3 regions of the Massilia sp. P1_C10 genome follow, and region 2 is predicted to be linked to each of the others. Evidence: predicted binding sites of a transcription regulator. Region 2 holds the regulator's gene; each other region holds the start of a gene.

Region 1 (7,687 bases), on a different contig from region 2:
GAAGGCCCACGCGCAAAAGCGCATGCAGGGATGGATCGAGGACTTCGGCAAGCTGGCCAACGACCCGCAGCGCTAGCGCGAATGCTATAGTGCCGCCCATGCAAAAAAAGCCCGCCAAAGTGCCGGTCCACCGGCCGCCTCCGCCCAAGCACGTCCGCATCATCGGCGGCGCATGGAAACGCACCCAGCTGCCGGTGCTCGACGCGCTCGGCCTGCGCCCGACGCCGGACCGCGTCCGCGAAACCGTCTTCAACTGGATCAACCACCTGCGCGACAACGACTGGAGCGGCGCCAATGTGCTCGACCTGTTCGCCGGCAGCGGCGCGCTCGGCTTCGAAGCGGCCAGCCGCGGCGCGCAGTCGGTCGTGATGGTCGACACGCATTCGCCGGTGATCCGCCAGCTCGAGGCGGTCAAGGATAAGCTGCACGCCGACGCCGTGACGCTGCTACGCGCCGACGCCTTGAGCGCGATCCAGTCGATGGCGCTGCGCGGCCAGCGTTTCGACGTGGTGTTCCTGGATCCGCCGTATCAGCAGTCGCTGCTGGAGAAGTCGCTGCCGCTGGTGACCAGGCTGGTGACGCCTGACGCGGTGGTGTACGCCGAATCGGGCACGCCGCTGCCGTTCGGCGACGAGGCGCCCGAGTGGCTGGCGCCGTGGGAGCCGGTGCGCGAGGACAAGGCCGGCATCGTGTTCTACTACCTGCTGCGACTGCGCGCGGCGCAAGCGTAAAATCGGGGTCAGGTCCGGCGGACCTGACCCCAAGGGTTGACGGCGCGGTCAAAACTCCCCCTTCGCTGGGGCAGTTGACCATTTTTCAGGCATAATGCGCGTTCTATATTGGTGCATCACACGAGGGAGCCGCAATGGTTGTAGCCGTTTATCCAGGAACCTTTGACCCGCTCACCCGCGGTCATGAAGATCTGGTGCGCCGCGCGTCCGGACTGTTCGATGGCCTGATCGTCGGCGTCGCCGACAGCAAGAACAAGCGTCCCTTCTTCTCGCTCGACGAACGCCTCGAGATCGCCAACGAGGTGCTGGGCCACTACCCGAACGTGAAGGTCGAGAGCTTCTCCGGCCTGCTCAAGGATTTCGTGCGCAAGCACGACGCCCGCGTCATCGTGCGCGGCTTGCGCGCCGTGTCCGACTTCGAATACGAGTTCCAGATGGCCGGCATGAACCGCTACCTGCTGCCTGACGTCGAAACGCTGTTCCTGACGCCGTCCGACCAGTACCAGTTCATCTCCGGCACCATCGTGCGCGAGATCGCGATCCTCGGCGGCGACGTCTCGAAGTTCGTGTTCCCGTCGGTCGAGCGCTGGCTGATGAAGAAAATCGCCGAGAACAACGCCGCCCCGGCCGCATAAAGAAGAAGCGCAATGGCTTTACTGATTACCGACGACTGCATCAACTGCGACGTGTGCGAGCCCGAGTGCCCGAACGAAGCCATCTACATGGGCGCGGAGATCTACGAAATCGATCCCAACAAGTGCACCGAGTGCGTCGGCCATTTCGATGAGCCGCAATGCCAGCAGGTGTGCCCGGTCAGCTGCATCCCCTTCAATCCGGACTGGCGCGAGAGCCGCGAAGAACTGCTCGCCAAGTACCACGTCCTGACCGCCGCCAAAGCCTGAGCCTCCATTCGTCGTCTTTTCGGCGAGCAAGTGATATATTCACCACACGGTGAAAAGTTCACTTGATAACAACACGGAGACAAGCACAATGGCAACGACAAAATTCGGTTTCAAGGGCCTGCTCGCGGGCTTGCTGATGGCCTGCGCGTTCAGCGCCTCGGCGACGGACGTGAGCGGCGTGAAGTTCGACGAGTCGGCCAAGGTGGCCGGCAAGGACCTGGTGCTGAACGGCGCCGGCCTGCGCACCAAATTCATCATCAAGGTCTACGCGGCCGGCCTGTACCTGACCGAAAAGAAGAACGCCGTGCCGGAAGTGCTCAAGCTCGACGGCCCGCGCCGCATGCAGCTGGTGATGATGCGCGACATCAGCTCGGAAGACTTCGGCCAGGCCTTCATGACCGGGCTGGACCACAACATCGACGCCGGCGAAAAGAGCAAGTACGTCAGCCAGATCAGCAAGTTCGGCGAGCTGTTCGGCAGCATTCCCGGCGTTAAGAAGGGCGACAGGCTGAACATCGACTGGATTCCGGCCAGCGGCACGGTGATCGAGCTGAATGGCAAGAAGCTGGGCGAGCCGATTCCCGACGCCGGCTTCTACAATGCGGTGCTGCGCATTTGGCTGGGCGATCGTCCGGTCGACAGCAGCCTGAAGCCGCAACTGCTGGGCGCCGCCCGCTAAGCCAGCAGAAGGGGGACTAGTTGAAGGGGGTCAGGTCCGCCGGACCTGACCTCAGCCCTTGGGCCGCGGCTCGTGAATGACATCGTAAAAGCAAAAAGCGGCGCCCGGTTTCCCGGCGCCGCTTTTTGATTGGAGCGTGGCCAGCTTAGCCGCGCGCCATCATCGCCCGCAGTTCTGCGGCGTGGCTCGGACCCTGCGACGAATTGATCATCCGTTGCATCAGGCGCGCGTCGCGCAGTTGGCGACGGGCGAGCAGTTCTTCCTTGGTCAGGCGGGGGCGCACAACCAGCACCAGCGCGCGGGCGATACCCGTCAACAGTGGCTTGAAGAACATGGCCAGGCCGGCGAACGCCGACAGGCCGATAACGCCCCGGATCACTGGCATGACCGGGACGTTGGCGGAAGTTTGAAACAGGCTTGCGGAGAAAGACACGATATTCCAGTAAGAATTAGTTGTTGGGCAGAACTATAGTGCAGCGCAACATATAAATCTAATTCCGTTTTCTGATACCGATTATATTGATCGTGAATGGATTTCGGGTATATTTGAGTTTCCGAACCGATCTGCCGACCATTCCATGAGCTTCCTGACGCTAGACCTCAACCTCCTGCGCGTTTTCGACGCCGTCATGACCGAACAGAACCTGACCCGCGCCGCCGGCCACCTGGCGATGACCCAGCCGGCGGTGTCGAACGCGATCAAGCGCTTGCGTGAGAGCCTGGGCGACGACCTGCTGATCCGCACCGCCTACGGCGTCAAGCCGACCCCGCGCGCCGAGCAGCTGTGGCCGGCGGTGCGCTCGGCCCTGTCCGGCCTCGAAGCGGCGGTGATGCCGGAAACCTTCGACGTCTCCAAGACCCACGCCACCTTCCGGATGGCCATGGCCGACGCCACCGCCGCGTTCTGGCTGCCGTCGCTGATGCGCGCGATCGAACTCGAGGCGCCGGGGGTGAATGTGCGCATGGTGCCGCTGACCACGCGCGAGCCGCGGCCGATGCTGCTGCGCGGCGACGTCGACCTTGCCGTCGGCTTCTTCCCGGGCGTCGCGGCGCAGCTGTCGTCGGACACCAGTTCACCGATCCGCCATGAGCGCCTGTATTCGGGGCGCTACGTCTGCGTGATGCGCAAGGACCATCCGCTGGCCAAGGAAGAACTGACGCTCGACCGCTACTGCGCGGCGAACCACCTGCTGGTGAGTTTTTCCGGCCGCGCGCACGGCCTGTCCGACGAGGCGCTGGCGCAGCTGGGCCGCGAGCGGCGCATCCTCCTGACCGTGAATCAGTTCTTCACCGCCGGCCGGGTGGTGGCCAATTCGGACCTGATCACGGTGCTGCCGAAGCACCTGATCGCTTCGACCGGCAATGCCGACGCGCTGGTGTGGCGCGAGCTGCCGTACGACCTGCCGCCGGTGAACATCGACATGCTGTGGCATGAGCGCGACGCCCGCAGCCCGGCGCACGTATGGCTGCGCAAGCACTTCCAGGCGATGGACCTGACGACGTCGGAAGCGCACAAGGTATAGCGCGTTCGGGGTCGCCCGGCGGGTCAGACCTTAGTTTGGAAACAAGCGCCACCATGAAATTTGGAAATTCTCTGGTCAGCGCCAACCTGGCGGAGCTGCATCGGCGGCCGTTATAACCAGCTCGACAAAAAAGTGCATTAAGGATATAAATCGCAATATTGCTTGTTTTTTCTGTCGTGGGGAAATGTATGCTTATCGGTCGAAACTTCATACTGACTGGGTTGGCGTTGTTGCTGCAGGCGACCCCACTGGCCGCGTTGGCGCAGGGCACGCCGGCCAGCCCGGTGGAGAAGGCCAAGGTCGTGTCCCGGCTATACCAGGCAACTTATGGCGCGCAGTTGCGCTGCGACGCTACCCCGCAGTGGGCAAGCCTCGGCAACACGTTGCGACGATTCCATACCACCTACCCTGAACTGATCCAATTATTGGACAGCTCGCCTCACCTGCCTGCGGCCAGAGATAATTTCCATGATTTCCTTGTGGCGAACCCGCCGGCGAAGCTCAATCAACAGGATCTGACGCGGGAGTGCGAAGCGCTGGAGGCGATCCTGCGCTCGCTGATCGATGGTCCGGGCGCGCGTGATGCGGTGGCGGGATACGTCGAGCTGCTCAAAAGCTGACCGACGCCCCTGTTGAAACGCGCTTTATCCCACGCGGCGTGATTTACCGGATCGGTAGCTTGGTCGTATTCTTGACCTCTTCCATCACCGCGTACGTGTGCGTCTCGCGCACGCCTTTCTGCAGCAGTGTCTTGCCGAGCTGCCGTACGACCTGGCGGCGGTGAACATCGACATGCTGTGGCATGAGCGCGACGCCCGCAGCCCGGCGCACGTGTGGCTGCGCAAGCACTTCCAGGCGATGGACCTGACGACGTCGGAAGCGCACAAGGCGTAGTCGAGGCTGGAAGGTCCCGACCATCCACCGACAGGGCACATATGTCGTAGGTGTTTTCGCATAAAAGCACCAAAGCGGTGGGTTCGGTAAAGTACGCCGGTCGCACAACAAGCTCCACCTTATTCACCGCTCACTTATTGAGGTTGGTTCCCGTACGGTCTGGGAACCTTTTTTCGATTGCGCTTGCAGAGCGCCGGGTCGAAAAAGCCAGCGACGCTCTGACCGCTGGCGTATTCCTGCGCTGTCGCGGTCAGGATTTGAGCTTGCGCCGGCCCACCGCTGCCAGCCCGGCCAAACCCAGTCCCAATAGTGCTAACGAACCTGGCTCTGGCACTTGCACTGTCATGTCGACCTGACCGATGAGCTCTTGCCGGCTGTTGAACGCCAATAAGATGAAGTCATACAGGCCAGTCGCGTTCGCATTGATGGCGCCGCCCGGCGTGTTCCCAAACGTAAAATTTTCGGAATTCTGAACGCCCGCCAGGCCGTCCGTCGCGTTGTCGGGCCAGTAGGAGAGCGGATCGACGTAATAGAAATTGGTGCCGGCAGTCGCATCGTGATCTACGCCAAGCAGGAATGAATAGCCCGTCAGGGCACTTCCATCGAGTGTATGAATCGAAAATTCATAGTTCCACTTGGCTTTTGGAGTGCCGCAGCCAACGTTGCAGAATCCCGCCGGCACGCTGTACACGCCGGTGGAGCCATCGATCAGCACCGGACCGACCGGAGTGCGATTCTTGGCGCGCAGTGCCAATTCGAGGTTGTTCCCCGTCGAGATATTAAAGTTGCCGTTCGGGTTCCCCGCACCGAAGTACACGCCCGGAGGAACATTGATCGAACCATAAGTTTCTGCGCTGATTGCGGCAGACGATACGACAATTGCGGCGAATGCCAGTAATGCATGAAGCTTGCCCATTTCCCGGTCTCCCTAGTATGTTGTGACGTAATTGCCCCGATTTTTATAGCAAAAATAGCAAAAGCAACATTCATGCCACACAATTTATGATTGTGTAATCAGTGCGTTAGTCGTCACTAAGTGCGATAGGGCACAGACTATGTAAGATTTTCCGACAATCAATTGCGCGCGCTGCCGGAAACTTTCGCTCAGTCAGAGGAAAGAAGCCGGCGAGGGACTTGCAGGAACGGCATGTAAGCATGCCAGTCGAACAGCAGCGAAAACGCCACGTGGATCGCGGGGGACGACAGCAGCGCCAACATCAGATAAGGAAGCGTCGCAGTACACCCATCAATACCAGCCGGCCTGTCGACGGAAAGCGGCCGCCAGCACATCCCGCATCGGAAGTCTGGGGCCGCACTTGCCGCTTGGGCGAGGCAAAACGCCGGATCAGCCCGAAAACGATCACCGAGACGAGCACGAAGATCTGCAACCGCTGCGCTGGTGCGACCGAGCTGTCCCTTTTGTTGTCTACCGAATCGGCAGCTTGGTGGTGTTCTTGACCTCTTCCATCACCGCGTACGTATGCGTCTCGCGCACGCCCTTCTGCAGCAGCGTCTTGCCGAGGAATTCGCGGTATGCTGCCATGTCCTTCACGCGCGCCTTGACCAGGTAGTCGAAGCCGCCGGCCACCATGTGGCACTCGAGCACTTCGGGGATCAGCTGCACGCTGTTCTTGAAGGCGTCGAACACTTCCGGCGTGGTGCGGTCGAGCACGACCTCGATGAACACCAGCAGCGAGACGTCGAGCAATTGGGGATTGAGCTGTGCCGTGTAGCCCATGATGTAGCCTGACTCGTGCAGCTTGCGCACCCGCTCCAGGCAGGCGGCCGGCGACAGGTTGACCCGTGCGGCCAGTTCGACATTGCTGATGCGGCCGTCATTTTGCAATTCGGCGAGGATTTTCTTGCTAATCTTGTCCAGCATGTCAGGCTATCTCCCAAGATAAATATTATTTGGTGAAATTGTCTCACCAAAAACTATCTATTGCTAGTATTCCTTAATACCAGAATTAATCCAGAAGAAATCCCACTACAATCGAATCAATTTTTTCGCGCAGCCGATCGCGCCGTCCTTAGCTGACCAGGGACGGCGTTTGGTGCTGCGCGGCTGTGTTTGTTAGCTATTTTCCATCAAAGAGTCATTTATGCAAACTGCCGCGTTCCCGGCCACCTCCTCCGCCCCGTTTTCCGCCCTGCTGGCCGAAGTCAAACCCCAACAGAGCGCGCTGCGTTCGGCCATCACCGCGGCCTACCGGCGCGACGAGACCGAGGCGGTCGAGTGGCTGCTGGCGCAGGGCGCGCGCGCCAATGCCGACGCGGCGCCGCTGGCGCACCGCCTGGTCGAGCAGGTGCGCCTGAAACGCACTCGCGCCTCGGGCGTGGACGCGCTGATGCATGAATTCTCGCTGTCGTCGGAAGAGGGCGTGGCGCTGATGTGCCTGGCCGAAGCGCTGCTGCGCATCCCGGACAGCCAGACCGCCGACCGCCTCATCGCCGACAAGATCAGCAAGGGCGACTGGCGCAAGCACCTGGGCGAGTCGCCGTCGCTGTTCGTCAACGCGGCCACCTGGGGCCTGCTCATCACCGGCAAGCTGGTGGGCACCAGCAGCGAAGCGGGCCTTGGCTCGGCGCTGACCAAATTGATCGGCAAAGGCGGCGAGCCGCTGATCCGCAAGGGCGTGGACCTGGCGATGCGCATGCTGGGCAACCAGTTCGTCACCGGCCAGACCATCGACGAGGCGCTCAAGAACAGCCGCCCGAATGAAGCGCGCGGCTACCGCTATTCGTACGACATGCTGGGCGAAGCGGCGCTGACCGAGCACGATGCGCTGGCCTATTACAAGTCCTACGAGACCGCGATTCACGCAATCGGCAAGGCGTCCAACGGCCGCGGCATCAACGACGGCCCGGGCATCTCGATCAAGCTGTCGGCGCTGCACCCGCGCTACAGCCGCGCGCAGCACAAGCGCGTGATGGAAGAACTGCTGCCGCGCGTGCGCA
Region 2 (7,687 bases):
TCTCGAAGTGTCCAGCAAGAAGCGCGCTTTCGAGCAGGCAGGACTGATTTTCGAGAACAACTGCGGCATCGCCCGCTCGACCGTGTCGGACAACCTGTTCGCGCGCGAGCGCCTCGGCTCCACCGGCCTGGGCCATGGCGTCGCCGTGCCGCACGGCCGCATCAAGGGCAGCAAGAGCCTGAAGTCCCCGCTGGCCGCATTCGTGCGCCTGGCCGAACCGATCCCGTTCGAGTCCCCGGACGGCCTGCCGGTCAACCTGCTGTTTTTCCTGCTGATCCCGGACCACGTCACCCAGCAGCACCTCGAGATCCTGTCCGAGATCGCCGAAATGTTTTCCGACGACGCCATCCGCACCGCGCTGGCGACCGATCCCGATCCGAAATCGGTGCATGCGCGCATCGTCAATTGGCAACCTAGCCTGCAAGCCTTGGGTTAAACTTCCGGTGCCGGGCGCCTTGCCGCCCTTCACTTTTCAGAAGACCCGTTCATGCTGCAAACCCCGCTGACGATCCAACGGCTGTACGACGACAACCGCGAAAGCCTGCAGCTTGGCTGGTTCGCCGGCTTTCCCGGCGGTGAGCGTCTGATCTCCGGCGACGTGGCTTCGGCGGCCGACCAGGTCGGCCACCTGAACCTGATCCACCCCGGCCGCATCCAGGTGTTCGGGCACCAGGAACTCACTTACTACCACCGCCTCAAATCGAGTTCGCGCAGCCACGTCATCGGCGAGCTGATTGCGGGCGGCCCGCCGGCGCTGATCATCGCCCAGGGCCTCGACACGCCGCCCGACATCCTCGCCATCTGCGACGAGCAAAATATTCCGCTGTTCTCCACGCCGCTGCCGGCCGCGCAAGTGATCGACTACCTGCGCGTGTATTTGTCGAAGAAACTGGCGCAGCGAATCATCATGCACGGCGTGTTCATGGACGTGCTGGGCGTGGGCGTCCTGATCACCGGCGACTCGGGCCTGGGCAAGAGCGAGCTGGGTCTCGAGCTGATCTCGCGCAGCCACGGCCTGGTGGCCGACGACGCGGTGGAGTTTTCGCGCATCGCGCCGAACATGATCGAGGGACGCTGCCCCGCGCTGCTGCAAAACCTGCTCGAGGTGCGCGGGCTGGGCCTTTTGGACATCAAGGCGATCTTCGGCGAGACCGCGGTGCGGCGCAAGATGCGCCTGAAGCTGATCGTGCACCTGGTGCGGCGCAGCGCGCTGGAGGAGGAAGTCGAGCGCCTGCCGTTCATGTTCCCGACCGAGGAAGTGCTGGGCCTGCCGGTGCGCAAGGTCGTGATTCCCGTGGCGGCCGGCCGCAACATCGCGGTGCTGCTGGAGGCCGCGGTGCGGAACACGATTCTGCAACTGCGCGGCATCGACACGCTGCAGGAATTCATGGAGCGCCAGCGCCAGGCCATGAGCGGCGACTGAAACACGGCGCCAGGTCCGGCGGACCTGACCCCAAACAGCAGCTTGCGGTATCATCAATACATGCGCATCGTACTCATCACCGGTATCTCCGGCTCCGGCAAGTCCGTGGCCCTCAACGTCCTCGAAGACGGCGGCTACTACTGCGTCGACAATCTGCCGCCGGCCCTGCTGCCGCAGCTGGTCGACACCCTCCATGCCGAAGGCAGCGAAAGCCTGGCCGTCGCGGTCGACGCGCGCAGCGCCGAGTCGCTGGTCGACCTGCCCGCCAACGTGCGCATGCTGAAAGACCAGGGCCATGACGTCAAGGTGATGTTCCTCACCGCGAACACGCATTCGCTGGTGGCGCGCTTTTCCGAGACGCGCCGCAGTCATCCGCTGTCGCACGAACTACGCCCGCACGCCAATCCGGCCGCGCGCCGCACCCTGATCGAATGCATCCTGGAAGAGCGCGAGCGCCTGTCGGCGATCGAGCAGCTCGGCCACGTGATCGACACCTCCGAGCTGTCGGCGAGCAAGCTGCGCGCATGGATCAAGGAGCTGGTGGAGATCGAACGCGCGCCGCTGACGCTGTTCTTCGAATCGTTCGCCTTCAAGCTCGGTGTGCCGCTCGATGCGGACTTCGTGTTCGACGTGCGCGCGCTGCCGAACCCCTACTACGACATCACGCTGCGCCCGCTCACCGGCATGGACGCGCCGGTAATCGCCTTCCTCGACGCCCAGCCCAGCGCGGCCGAGCTGCTGGAAGACATCCGCGTCTTCATCGAAAAGTGGCTGCCGTCGTTCAAGACCGACAACCGCAGCTACCTGACCGTGGCGCTAGGCTGCACCGGCGGCCAGCACCGCTCGGTGTACATGGCCGAACGGCTCGCGGCGCATTTCAGCCCGACCGAACGGGTCGTGCTGCGCCACCGCGAACAGTCTTAATTCCCCAGGTCGCGCAGCGGGTGCGCCCGCTCCGGCCAGGGCGAGTCGAAGAAGCGCGCGACCATCTCGTCGGTCACTTCGGCCAGCGTCGGCGGATTCCATTTCGGCTCGTTGTCCTTGTCGATCGCCAGCGCGCGGATCCCTTCCAGCACTTCGCCATGCTCGAAATTGCGGCGCACCAGGATGCGCTCGAGGCGCAGGCAGTCGGCCAGGCTCATGTCCGCGCCGCGGCGCAGCAGCTCGATCGTCACGCGCATCAGCAGCGGCGAGCGCTTCTTCATCGCGGCCAGCGCCTTCTGCGCGAACACGCTGTCGTCCGACTCCAGCGACGCCATGATCGCTTCGACAGTCGGCGCGCCGAAGTGGCGGTCGATCGACGCGCGCTCCGTTTCGAGCGTGCCGACGCCTGCCGAAAACGGCGCGGCAAACTGCGTAATCGCCGCGCGCAGCTCCGCGCCTGGCGTCTCTTCGATCAGCTGCGCCAGCGCGGGCATCTGCGCCTGCGGCACGAAGGTGTCGGCCAGGCCGGCGTACAGCGCATCGGCGGCGCGCACGGTCAGGCCGGTCAGGCCAAGGTACAGGCCAAGCTTGCCCGGCGCGCGCGCCAGGAAGTAGCTGCCGCCCACATCCGGGAACAGGCCGATGTTCACCTCGGGCATGGCCAGCTTGGTGCCGTCGGTGACCACGCGCAGGCCGGTGTCCGGGCCCGCTTCGGAGATGCCAAGGCCGCCGCCCATCACCACGCCGTCCATCACCGCCACATACAGCTTCGGGTAGAAGTGGATCAGGTGGTTGAGCGTGTATTCCTCGGTGAAGAAGTCTTCCAGCGAGGCGCTGCCGCCGGTCGTCGGCAAGGTGCCGACGTCGTGGAAGTAGCGGATGTCGCCGCCGGCGCACAGCGCCTTGTCGGTGCTGCTGCGCAGGACCACGGCGTCCACCGCGGGATCGTCGCGCCACGCCAGCAGCACGTCGGACAGCGCGCGGATCATTTCCAGCGACAGCGAGTTGAGCGTGCGCGGGCGGTCCAGGGTGATGATGCCGGTGCGGTTGGCGATGCGGGTTTTGACGAAGTCGGTCATGGTCGGGATCGTGGTCGGAAAGGGCGTATTTTAACGCAGGCGCCAGATACAAAAAGGGCGCCGACGGCGCCCTCGCTTTCAGGTGATGCCGGCCTTATGCGGCGGCGGGGAGCTCCGGCTCTTGCAGATGCTTGATGGCCTGGTGGTTGTGCTCCTGCACTTGGGATTTGTATTTCATGACTTGTCGATCGAGCTTGTCGATCAGGCTGTCGATGGCAGCGTACAGGTCGTGTGACAGGCTGGCGACATTCACGGTTTTACCCGGCAGCCTCAAGTTGATCTCGGCTTTTTGCCGTTTTTCTTTTTCAGTCAGATTATCGACGGTGAGGATCACGGCGATGTCGATCACTTGATCGAAATGACGCTTCACTCGCTCCAGTTTGTTCTGTACGTATTCACGGATGGCTGGGGTCACTTCAAGATGATGTCCACTGATTGTGAGATTCATACACACTCCTTTGATGATGTCGCTACCTGTTCGTGCGTCATACGCGCAGAGGAACAGCGTGTGAGGTCGATCTACAAACTTTTACGGAGGGCCACTGGCGGTATCTTGAGCGCTTCACGGTACTTGGCGACCGTGCGTCGTGCAATAACCATCCCCTGTTCCCCCAGCATGTCTGCGATCTTACTGTCTGATAAAGGGTTTTTAGGGTCTTCGGCTCCTGTGAGTTGCACGATGAGTGCCCGTATCGCCGTGGAGGATGCTTCTCCCCCTGCTTCGGTGGCGACGTGGCTCCCAAAAAAGTATTTCAACTCAAACATACCATGCGGCGTGAGCATGTATTTTTGGGTTGTCACACGAGATATCGTACTCTCGTGTAGACCCAGTGTATCAGCAATTTCGCGCAGCACAAGTGGACGCATGGCAACCGCGCCATGGCTGAAAAAGTTCCGTTGCCGCTCGACAATCGCCTCCGCCACGCGCAGGATCGTATCGAAGCGCTGGCGCATATTCTTGATCAGCCACTTCGCTTCCTGCAGCTGCGCGCCCAGCTGGCCTTCGCCCTTGCCGTTCTTGAGCAGGTTGGCGTACATGCTGTTGACGCGCAGGCGCGGCATCACTTCCTGGTTCAGCGAGACGGTCCAGCCGTTCTTCGCGCGCCGCACGATCACGTCCGGCACCACGTAGTCGGAGGCGCCGGTGCCGAATGCCGCGCCCGGATGCGGATTGCAGTTGCGGATCACGGCCTGCGCCTCGCGCAGGTCCTCGTCGTCGCAGTCGAGGGCTTTTTTCAGCTTGTTGAAATCGCGCTGGGCGAACCAGGCCAGGTGCTTGCAGACGATGTCGAGCGCCATGCGCCGCGTGACCAGCGGCACGCCGGGCATGCGTTTGATCTGCAGCGCCAGGCATTCGGAGGCGTTGCGCGCGCCGACGCCCGCCGGGTCGAAGCTTTGCAGCAGCGACAGCGCGGTCTTCAGTTCGTCGAGGTCGAGTTCCAGCTCGGGCGGCAGGCGCTCGAGGATCTCTTCGAGCGACTCGGTCAGGTAGCCGTTGTCGTCGAGCGCGTCGATCATCAGTTCGACCAGCGCGCGGTCGCGCGTGCCCAGCATGGCCAGGCGCATCTGCTCCATCAAATGATCGCGCAGGGTGGTCGCCGACGCTTCGATCTGCGGCCGCGAATCCTCGTCGTCGGGGGTCTTGTTGCGGCCCGCCTCGCCCCAGTCCTCGCTGTCGCCGCCGGCCGCCTCGGGGGTTTCGCCGTCGCCCCCGCCCTCGCCTTCGCCGGCGCCGGGCGCCTCGCCGCTGCCCTCGCCCGGCGGCGCGTCCTGCGCGCCCGGCTCGGACGGCGCTTCGCCCGGCGACGCCGGCGTGCCGATGGCGCCATCGGCCAGCAGGCGCACCGAGTTGTCGAGCGGGTCGTCGAGGCGTTCGAGCAGCGGATTATCGGACAGCAGCTGCGTCAGTTCCTGTTGCAGCTCGAGCGTGGACAACTGCAGCAGACGGATCGACTGCTGCAGCTGCGGCGTCAGCGCGAGGTGTTGGGAAGTCCGTAGTTGCAGTGACTGTTTCATGGCTTACATGCGGAAATGTTCGCCCAGGTAGACGCGGCGCACCGATTCGTCCGCGATGATGTCGTCGGGACGTCCCGAAGCAAGCACCGCACCCTGATTGATAATATACGCGCGATCGCAGATGCCGAGCGTCTCGCGCACGTTATGGTCGGTGATCAGCACGCCGATGCCGCGCTCCTTCAGGAAGCGCACGATGCGCTGGATCTCGATCACGGCGATCGGGTCGACGCCGGCGAACGGCTCGTCGAGCAGCACGAAGCGCGGATTGGTCGCCAGCGCGCGCGCGATCTCGACGCGGCGCCGCTCGCCGCCCGACAGCGACATCGCCTGGTTCTCGCGCAGCTTCTCGATCTGCAGGTCGGCCAGCAAGGTATCGAGGCGCTCGTTGATCTGGTCCTTGGTCAGCGATTTGCCGTCGACCTTCTGCAGCTCGAGCACGGCGCGGATGTTGTCCTCCACCGTCAGCTTGCGGAACACCGAGGCCTCCTGCGGCAGGTAGGACAGGCCGAGCACCGCGCGGCGGTGGATCGGCAGGCTGGAGATATCGACGCCGGAGATGTCGATCGAGCCGGCGTCCGACGGCACCAGGCCGACGATCATGTAAAACGAGGTGGTCTTGCCGGCGCCGTTCGGGCCGAGCAGGCCGACCACTTCGCCGCATTCGACCTGCAGCGAAACGTCGCGCACCACCAGCCGCTTGCCGTAGCTCTTTTGCAGGCCGCGCACGATCAGGGTGTTACCGCAGGATTTTGTATCCATCATTGCTTTCCCGCCGGCGCCGGCGCGGACTTAACGGGAGGCTGGATCGTGATCTTGACCCGTCCGCCGCCCGGTTTCGATTCGCCGGTATTGGTGTTCTCGACCCTGGAAAATTCCTTGCGGCTGTCGTAGGAGATGAAGGCGCCTTCGACTTCGTCGGCGACCCGCGCGCCTTCCAGCTTGGTCAGCTTGGCCCGCGTGTACATCTTCAGTATCTCCGCCTTGTTGTCATACTCGATGCGCTCGGCCTCGCCCTCGACCCAGAAATCGCCGCCATCGCGCTTCTGGCGGAAGGTGGCCAGGCCGCCGGCCGACGCGGTGAACGTGACATAGCTGAACCCTTCCGGGTCGGTGCGCATGACCGCTTTACCGGCCTTCATGACCAGCGTGCCGCGCGTGAGCTGGACGTTGCCGACGAGGGTGCGGATTTGCGTGACGTCGTCCACCGACCCGGAATCGGCGGTGATCTCCGTCTTCTTGTTCGAGTCCGCGCGTTCGGCTTGGGCCATCTGGAAAGTGGCGGCCATCAGCACGATCAGCAGCAAGGTCTTTTTCATGTTGTCCTGGGTTTCTAATGTGGATTAGCGGCGCGGCGGCGGCGGAGGCAGCACGATATGCACCTTGCTGGCGATGTTCACGTGGCGCGCGGCGTTATCGGCGAACATTCCCACGCCGGTGATCGTATTGGCGCCCGAGAGCATCTCGACCGGCGCCGCGGTTTTCATCTGCTCGTCGTCCGGCAGGACGGTGAGCGCTTCGGTTTTCAGGCGCAGGCGCTGGCCTGCGGCCGACGCCGGGCGTTCGATGTTGACGTTTTCGCGCAGTTCGACGACGTTGCGCACCTGGTCGAGCCGGGCATGGTTGGCCGTGATGGTGGTCGGATGCTGCGTCTCCGACATGCTCTGCATCACCGGCCCCTCGACGTCGGACACGTCGTTGTCGGGACGGTGCGTCAGCTTGTCGCCAGAAATGATGTAGCGCGGCTTGCCGGCCGGCGTCATGCGCACGAAGCTGAACTTCTCGACAGTGTAGTCGGGCTCGCCCTTGAGCGGATCGGACGCCTTGCCGATGTCGCCGCCGTTGATCACCTGAACCAGCCAGAAGCTGCCCAGCGCGAGCACCACGCCGCCGATCAGCATTCCGCCGACCTGCCAGCGATGCGCGGTGCGCTTGTGGTTGGCGCGGCTCATCGCGCTATGCGAAATACGGCGCCAGCGCCGCGTCGTAGTTGCCCTGCGCGCGCATGACCATGTCGCACACCTCGCGCACGGCGCCGCGTCCGCCCGGCGCGCGGGTGACGTAATGGGCGCGGTGCTGCACTTCGGGATGGCCGCTCGGCACAGTGACGGCGAAGCCGACCTTGCGCAGCAGCGGCAGGTCGATCACGTCGTCGCCGATGTAGCCGCACTGCTCCGCCGTGAAGCCGGTGGTCTCTAGCAGGTCGGCGAAGGCCACGCGCTTGTCGTGCGTGCCCTGGTAGACGTGC
Region 3 (7,687 bases), on a different contig from region 2:
CAGCTGGCTGACCAATGCCGACACCAAGGCGCTGGCCAACGACCGCATCGAATTCGAGCCGCGGGCATTCCGCTATGCCCGCCTGAGCTGGCGCGACGGCGCGCCCGTCGCATTTGCCGCCATCGAGGCCGAAGTCCGGTCGCGCACCGCGGTGACGGCGCCGCTCGAATCCATGACGGTGGCGCCGCAGCCGGGGAAATTTGTCGGCGACCTGCTCTATCCCGTGGCGATCGCGATGCCGGTGCGCTCGTTCGCGCTGCAGTTCGCGCAGCAGAACGTGGTCATGCCCGCCGTGGTTGGACACTACGTCGAAATGCCGGCCATCAAAAAAGGCCAGCCCAACAGTTGGCAATTCCAACCGGCGTTCGGCGCCACTTTCTACCAGATCACCCAGTCGGGCCGGACGCGCCGGTCGGGCGACCTCGATCTCAACGACGCGCACGCGGCCGAGTGGGTGCTTCGACCGCAAACTCCCCTCGCATCGCCGCCATCGCTGCGCGTATCGTGGCAGCCGGCAACGCTGGTGTTTCTCGCCAACGGCAACGGTCCATATACCCTGGCGGTGGGCCGCGCCGGCGCACCGCCGGTCGAGGTCGACATCGCGAAAGTGGCGCCGGGTTTCTCCGGTCAGGAACTGGCCGCGTTGGAGCAAGCGAGCGTCGGTCCCGTCACGCAGCAACGCGTGGCCGCAAGCGCGCCCAGCACCGCGGCGCTGGCAGGCACATCGGCGCAGAAACGCCAGATGATCCTCTGGGGCGTGCTCGGAATTGGAGTCCTCGTACTTGGCGCGATGACCAAAGTCCTGTTGGGACAGATGCGCAGCCCAAACCCGGATGGCCGAACCTGAGGCTCGTTCGGCGAACAATTTCGAAAAGGACTGCGGCCTGTTTGTTTGCCGGACGTTCCGACGCTGCTTGCTCGTCATTTCCCCGGGAGAAGAGCAAATTGCTTCGAGTAACCAGGTATCGAAATAGCCACTGAAAGTGAACCGACTGCGATCGAACGAGGATTAACAGGGTGTGCGGCGACCGTTCGGAGCTCAAACGCCGAGCAGCACGCACCCTTCTTCAATCAGATCGAGAGGTTCGTCATGAAACTTCATCGCTTCACTATCACGCATGTTCTTCCGATAGCGACACTCGCGCTGCTCGCTTCCTGCGGCGGCGGTTACGGCGGTTCGGACTCGACATACATGCCGCCGGCCGCGACCACGCCGCCATCGGCGACGACCGAGCAGTACAGCGCCACCCTGGTCGGCAGCAGCGAGGTGCCGCCCAACCCCAGCGGCGCCACCGGGACCGGCACGCTATCGGTCGACACCGCCACGCGGGCCATGACCGCCACGGTGACGACCGCCGGCATCGCCGGCACGGATGCGCACATCCACATGGGCGCCGTCGGGGTAAGCGGACCGATTATTTTCCCGTTGACGCAAACGGCGCCTGGCAGCGGCGTCTGGAGCACGACGGCCACGCTGACCGACGCCCAACTGGCGTCGCTGCGCGCGGGCGACTACTACTTCAACGTTCACAGCGCGGCGTATCCCGCCGGGGAGATTCGCGGGCAAATCCGGCCCAAGTAGCGGACTGCGGCGGCGCCGCCGGTTCGCGGCGCGGCGCATCGCGTGGCCCGTGAATGAGCCCGCGCACGCTTCGACGCTGAATGCTCACGCCCGCTGCCCTCTGACCTCCACCGCCGGTGCCCGTTGTGCATCTTCGCCGGCGTTCGATGCAGCCTGGCGCGGCGCCATCCCTGCCCGTAGCGCTTGCTGGGCCGACGCCGCCTGGACAGCCGCCTGGAACGCACTTTGCCGCAGCATCGACTGTGGCGGCGCCTCCCTCTGCCCGCCACCGCGAACCGGGTTTGGCGCGCCCGGCCCATAGCCCGCGCCCGGCGCCGAGCGCGCCATCGGCGATAGCTCCGGGCTGGCAGCAACCTCCGGCGGCCGGTTCAAGCCGGTGGCCACCACCGTCACCCGCATGGCGTCGCCCAGCGTATCGTCGAACACCGCGCCAAACTTGATGATGGCGTCGTCGCCGGTCTGCGCGCAGATCACGTTCATCACCTGCTTGGTCTCGCGCAGTTTCAGCGTCTCCTCGGACGCCGCGATATTCACCAGCAGGCCGCGCGCGGCGTGCAGGTTCGAGCCGTCGAGCAGCGGGCAGGAGATCGCCTCTTCGGCCGCCTTGACCGCACGGTCGTCGCCGCTGTGCTGCGCGGAGCCCATCATCGCCGTTCCGGTCTGGCGCATCACCGTGCGCACGTCCTCGAAGTCGACATTGACCATGCCGGGCACGGTGATGATCTCCGCAATGCCGGACACCGCCTTGCTCAGCACCTCGTCGGCCGCGGCGAACGCCTGCTTTTGCGTGATGTCGTCGCCCAGCACTTCCTCGAGGCGGCTGTTCAGGACGATGACGAGCGAGTCGACGCATTTGGCGAGCATCGCGATGCCCTCCTCGGCCACGCGCATGCGCCGCGCGCCTTCGAATTCGAAGGGCTTCGACACCACGCCGACGGTCAGGATGCCCAGTTCGCGCGCCACTTCGGCGACGATCGGCGCGGCGCCGGTGCCGGTGCCGCCGCCCATGCCCGCCGTGAGGAACACCATGTGCGCGCCCTGCAGCGCGTCGGCGATGGCGCCGCGCTCCCGAATCGCGTTCTCGCGGCCCACCACGGGGTCGCTGCCCGCGCCAAGGCCGCTCTCGCCGAGCTGGATGCGTTTTTCGGCGCGGGTATTCGACAGCGCCTGGGCATCCGTATTGGCGCAAATAAATTCGATGTTGGACAGTCCTGCGGACGCCATGTGGTTGACGGCATTGCCGCCGGCGCCGCCAACGCCGATGACTTTGATGACCGTCTCGGGCTGGACATTTTTTAGGTCGGACAAGGGAGACTCCTTTTGATGAATAGTGGCGGGCGGGCTGTCGCGCGGCGCGCCTTCGCCGGGCCGCCATGCGCACAGGTGGCGCCATCGCGCGAAACGCGACGGCTCCCGCAAACACAGTCAGGCGATGCTGGCTATAGCCGAGTCCGTTAGGCTACTTGCTGAGGCGCGCACGCGAAAGGTGATAAGTGTTTCAATCGAAAGCATTTGTAAAACCGCGTGCAATCGGAGAGCGACGCGGGCCGGGCGCGTCGCCGGAAAGTTGTGGATATCAATAAGCTATAGAATCAAGGTCAGCCCATTTATTGGCAAATGGTAAATCACGCGCCGGAACCCCATGACCGCGAACTTGATGCCCCCGCTGCAGCCTTCCGCCCCCGCGCGCTCCCTAGCGTTGCGCAGGCCGTTCCTGACCGCCCTGGCCTTGTCGCTGGGCGCGGCGATTTCGCTCGGACTGTCGCGTTTTTCCTACGCGCTATTGCTGCCGCCGATGCGCGCCGACCTCGACTGGAGCTACCTGCTGTCCGGCGCGATGAACACCGGAAACGCCTTCGGCTATTTTCTCGGCGCGCTGATCACCCCGGCGCTGATGCGGCGCTGCGGCGCACACACGGCGCTGATCGGCGGCGCGGTCCTCGCCGGCTTGTTCATGATGCTGTCCGGCTTCGTCGTCGCCGCCGACCTGCTGATCCTGCAACGTATCCTGGCCGGCATCGCCAGCGCCTTCATCTTCGTCTCCGGCGGCGTGCTGGCCGCGCGCCTGAGTTCGCTGCATCCGGCCCAGGCCGGCCTGCTGCTCGGCATTTACTACGGTGGCACCGGGGTCGGCATCGTCGCGTCGGCCCTGCTCGTGCCCAGCGCGCTGTCGGCCGCCACCGCCCACGGAGCGGCCCATGCGTGGCAGTGGGCCTGGGTCGCGCTCGGCGCCGCCTGCCTGGTGGCAACGCTGGCGATGGCGCTGCCGGCACGCCACATCGACGGCGCCGCCGCGCCGCCCGGCGCGCACGGGCAGTTTCGATGGCGGCCCTTCGGATTCGCGCTGGGCGGATACTTCATGTTCGGCGTCGGCTATATCGGCTATATGACCTTCGTCATCGCCCTGCTGAAGGAGCAGGGAATGGGAGCCGCCACCATCACCTGGTTCTACTCGGTGCTGGGATTGGCGGTGATCGCCTCGTCCCGGATCTGGGCCCGCATGCTGGACCGCTTCCAGGGCGGCCAGTCGCTCGCGATCCTGAATGCCTTGCTGGGCGCGGCGACGATCCTGCCCGCATTGACGGCCGCGCCAGCGCTGGTGTTCGCGTCCGGCGTGATGTTCGGCGCGATTTTTCTATCGGTGGTCGCCTCCACCACCGCGCTGGTACGCCACAACCTGCCCCAGCATGCGTGGTCGGCCGGAATCGGCGCCTTCACTGTCGTGTTCGCGCTGGGCCAGATCATCGGCCCATCGGTAATCGGATGGATCGCGGACGGCCCCGGCGGCCTTCAGCGGGGGCTGATATTCTCCGCGCTGGCCCTGGCAGCGGGAGCGATGCTGGCGTCGCGTCAACGGGCGTTGCCGCCTTTGCAGTAGGCCGGATTGCGAGCCTGCGCTGTCGAAAAACCTTACAGGCACTCGCGCGATCGCCTCCGCAACTTCGGGCCCCGGAAAAAATCCGCAACGAATACAGCGAGTTAGGAAGATTGGCCCCCAGTGGCACGATTGATGCTCCGATCATTGCGTGCCGAATCCGGGGACAGGATGCACGCCAAACGGCCGGTCCTCCTTCACTTCCTCCCAAAGTGACAAGTAGAAAATTGGGAGAATTCTTCCACGATTTTTGAACCGGGAACTCTTATGAAACTACCCATTGCTTCCGCATTCCTGTCGATATTGTTGACGGTCCCGTCGGCCTGGGCAGGATTTATCACCTTCGAGTCCGCCGGCAGCAATGCCGCGGCGATCACCCCGACGCGCGACGCCTTTCGTGCCGCGGTGGGCGGGGGCACGTTTGCCGGCGCTAACGGCTCCTTCGGTGGACTGCGCCGTGAAATCAACTGGGACGGCGTGCCCGGCGCGTTTGCGGATCCGAATCCCTTGCCTGGCAACTTTTTCAACGTCAATTCGCCGCGCGGCGCGGTATTGGCTACCCCCGGCACGGGCTTTCTCGTGAGTGCCAATGCCGGAGAGAGCACGCCCGTCCTGTTCGGCTTTCCCAACGACTTCCAGACCTTCAGTCCGCAGCGCTTGTTCACCGCGGTCAACAGCAACATCACGGATGTCTCCTTCTTCGAACCAGGCACGACGAACGCCGCCACCACCAGTGCATTCGCCGCGATTTTCGTCGACGTGGAAGTGGCCGGCCAGACGATGATCCAATTCTTCGACCAGAACAACGTGGAAATTTTTTCGCGCAACGCACTGGTCGCAGGGAACCAGGGCTTGAGCTTCGTCGGCGGAGTTGCCGGCGCCGGCGAGAGGATCAGCCGGGTCAGGCTCACGTCGGGCCGGAATACCATCGTTTCGAACGGGGTGCTGGGCAACCCGAACGACGACATCGTGGTCATGGACGATTTTCTGTTTGCAGAGCCGGTGGGCCGCGTTCCCGAGCCATCGAGTATTGCGCTGCTTGCCCTCGGACTGGCTGGCTGCGCTCTCAGCCTGCGCCGCCGTCGACGCTGAGCGAGAACGCGACGCCGCCGCGTCCATTGCCTGCGCTAGCTGGCGCAGGCACTCATCGCCCTGCATGTGGCCATGATCCGCCGCCGGTATCGGAATAAAAAAAGCCTGGCTCGATACGAGCCAGGCTTTCGGACGCACCAACATTGGTGAGTTACGCGGCCGTCTTGTACAGCCCCGCGAAGCGCAGGCCGAAATACAGGATGAAGGTGTAGCACGCGGCCGGCACGATGAACGACCACTGCAAGCCCATGGTATCGGCCAACAGGCCCTGCGCGAACGGCACCAGGGCGCCGCCGACGATGGCCATGCACAGGATGCCCGATGCCTGGCCGGTGAACTTGCCCAGCTGGTGCAGCGCCATGCTGAAAATGGTCGGGAACATGATCGAGTTGCACAGGCCGACCGCCAGGATCGACCACATCGCGACCTGGCCGTGGCCGAAGATGGCGACCATGATCAGCGCGATCGAACAGGCCGCATTGAACGCGAGCGCCTTGCCCGGGCTGACGTAACGCATGACGGCAAAGCCGATGAAGCGGCCGACCATCGCGCCGCCCCAGTAGTAGCTGACGTAGTGCGCCGCGGCCGCCGGCGTCAGCGCGGCGATGCCCGGCTCGCCCAGGAAGTTGATCAGGAAGCTGCCGATACTGACTTCGCCGCCGACGTACAGGAAGATGCCGATCGCGCCCATGAACAGGTGCGGGTGGGCCAGCGCCGAGTGCTTGGCGTTGGCGTCCAGGTGCAGCACCGTGTCTTCCTCGTGGCTGATCTTCGGCAGGCGGGCAAACGCGAACAGCAGCGCCAGCACCAGCAGAGCGCCGGCCAGCGCAAGGTAAGGCCCCTGCACGCTCGCGGCCTGGGTCGCGCGGTACGCAAGCTGTTGCGCCGCCGGCAGCGCAGCCAGTTCGCTCACGCTCAACACGCTGCCCGACAGGATCAGGATGCCGCCCAAGGTCGGCGCCACGGTGGTGCCGAGCGAGTTGAAGGCCTGGGTCAGCGTCAGGCGGCTCGATGCCGTCTGCGGGTCGCCCAGCACCGTCACGTATGGATTGGCCGCCACCTGCAGGACCGTGATGCCGGCAGCCAGCACGAAGAAGCCGAGCAGGAACAGCGCATAGCCGCTGGTCGACGCCGGATAGAACAGCGCGCAGCCGGCGGCCGCGATGGCCAGGCCGGTAACGGCGCCGTTCTGGTAGCCGATCTTCTTGATCAGCATCCCCGCCGGCACCGATACGATGAAGTAGGCGCCGAAGAAGCAGAACTGCACCAGCATCGCCTGCACATAGGTCAGCGTGTACAGCGCCTTCAGGTGCGGGATCAGCACGTCGTTGAGCGCCGTGAGCAGGCCCCACATGAAGAACAGGATCGTGACGATGATCAGCGGCCCGGTGTTGCTGGCGCCTGAGCGTGATGGCTGCAGCGTGGATGGCTGCGAAGTGTGTTCCATGCGGATGTCTCCAGTTGGTTTATTTTTTGATGCTTACTTCAGCATAGCGCAAGCTTGCGCGTCTGCGTCCTTTGCAGCGCCGCCGACGATGTGGATGTCGGCGAATGCGGCCGTGAAAGCGCCCTGGCTGGCCACGCTGAACGGGGTGTCCACCTGCGCCAGGTCGGCGCCCTTGGCGACGAAGCAGGCCAGCGGAATCTTCACCGTCTGCTTGCCCTTGCCGGCCATCGAACGGAACAGCGCCGTCGCATCGACCGCGCCTGCGCCCACCGCCAGCGTCACGCCTGCGCCTGGCGCGGCCGTGACGATGGTGTCGAATTGCAGCGCCCCGTCCTTGGTGGCGAACGCCGGCAGCGCCGCCTTGGCGCCGTGCGCCTCGAGCCGCGCGGCGCCGGTCCAGGTCACCAGCTTGCCGTCCTGCTGGGTGTTGACCTGGCTGGTCTCCACCTTCACTGCGGGCAGCGTGACGACGCGATTCAGGTCCGCGCCGAGTGCCTCCCGCTGCGCGCCGCTGACGACGTACAGCGGCCAGGTGGCGCGGTCGGCCTGGTTGAATACGGGGTACGACGTGGTCACGCCGCAGCCGCCGGCCGGGTAGGCCGCATCGAGCTTGCCGACGTTCGACTTGCGGCCGTACTTCAGGCCATAGCCGGTGGCGAACAGCGGCGCGTAATCCTTGTCGCCGTAATTG

Evidence for each region. Region 2 encodes sigma-54, which starts transcription at its own class of promoters, with help from an activator protein. Its sites were predicted from a motif close to TGGCANGNAANCTGCTTT; they were not measured.
Region 1: AC1D02_RS09155 (PEP-CTERM sorting domain-containing protein) is a predicted target of sigma-54. The motif match lies at 5,706-5,723, and genes of this name have one in related genera.
Region 3: AC1D02_RS18275 (PEP-CTERM sorting domain-containing protein) is a predicted target of sigma-54. The motif match lies at 4,582-4,599, and genes of this name have one in related genera.

The regions. Positions count from the first base shown of each region.
Region 1 covers NZ_JBFUAC010000003.1:332,235-339,921, reverse strand. Annotated here, with positions in the region: gene AC1D02_RS09205 (DUF6279 family lipoprotein) at 1-76, shown strand, start outside; gene rsmD (16S rRNA (guanine(966)-N(2))-methyltransferase RsmD) at 99-731, shown strand; gene coaD (pantetheine-phosphate adenylyltransferase) at 866-1,366, shown strand; gene AC1D02_RS09190 (YfhL family 4Fe-4S dicluster ferredoxin) at 1,379-1,633, shown strand; gene AC1D02_RS09185 (chalcone isomerase family protein) at 1,722-2,312, shown strand; gene AC1D02_RS09180 (hypothetical protein) at 2,458-2,697, opposite strand; gene AC1D02_RS09175 (LysR family transcriptional regulator) at 2,891-3,835, shown strand; gene AC1D02_RS09170 (hypothetical protein) at 4,024-4,455, shown strand; partial or broken gene AC1D02_RS09165 (ArsR family transcriptional regulator) at 4,499-4,594, opposite strand; partial or broken gene AC1D02_RS09160 (LysR family transcriptional regulator) at 4,592-4,729, shown strand; gene AC1D02_RS09155 (PEP-CTERM sorting domain-containing protein) at 4,980-5,645, opposite strand; gene AC1D02_RS09150 (Lrp/AsnC ligand binding domain-containing protein) at 6,156-6,611, opposite strand; gene putA (trifunctional transcriptional regulator/proline dehydrogenase/L-glutamate gamma-semialdehyde dehydrogenase) at 6,832-7,687, shown strand, end outside.
Region 2 covers NZ_JBFUAC010000008.1:152,090-159,776, forward strand. Annotated here, with positions in the region: gene AC1D02_RS17620 (PTS sugar transporter subunit IIA) at 1-436, shown strand, start outside; gene hprK (HPr(Ser) kinase/phosphatase) at 488-1,423, shown strand; gene rapZ (RNase adapter RapZ) at 1,484-2,347, shown strand; gene AC1D02_RS17635 (enoyl-CoA hydratase/isomerase family protein) at 2,344-3,426, opposite strand; gene hpf (ribosome hibernation-promoting factor, HPF/YfiA family) at 3,521-3,874, opposite strand; gene AC1D02_RS17645 (RNA polymerase factor sigma-54) at 3,946-5,442, opposite strand; gene lptB (LPS export ABC transporter ATP-binding protein) at 5,446-6,201, opposite strand; gene lptA (lipopolysaccharide transport periplasmic protein LptA) at 6,201-6,758, opposite strand; gene lptC (LPS export ABC transporter periplasmic protein LptC) at 6,783-7,391, opposite strand; gene AC1D02_RS17665 (KdsC family phosphatase) at 7,396-7,687, opposite strand, start outside.
Region 3 covers NZ_JBFUAC010000009.1:35,835-43,521, reverse strand. Annotated here, with positions in the region: gene AC1D02_RS18300 (DUF3999 family protein) at 1-847, shown strand, start outside; gene AC1D02_RS18295 (hypothetical protein) at 1,168-1,335, opposite strand; gene AC1D02_RS18290 (CHRD domain-containing protein) at 1,268-1,582, shown strand; gene ftsZ (cell division protein FtsZ) at 1,667-2,890, opposite strand; gene AC1D02_RS18280 (YbfB/YjiJ family MFS transporter) at 3,225-4,460, shown strand; gene AC1D02_RS18275 (PEP-CTERM sorting domain-containing protein) at 4,725-5,549, shown strand; gene AC1D02_RS18270 (sugar MFS transporter) at 5,701-6,996, opposite strand; gene AC1D02_RS18265 (glycoside hydrolase family 3 protein) at 7,030-7,687, opposite strand, start outside.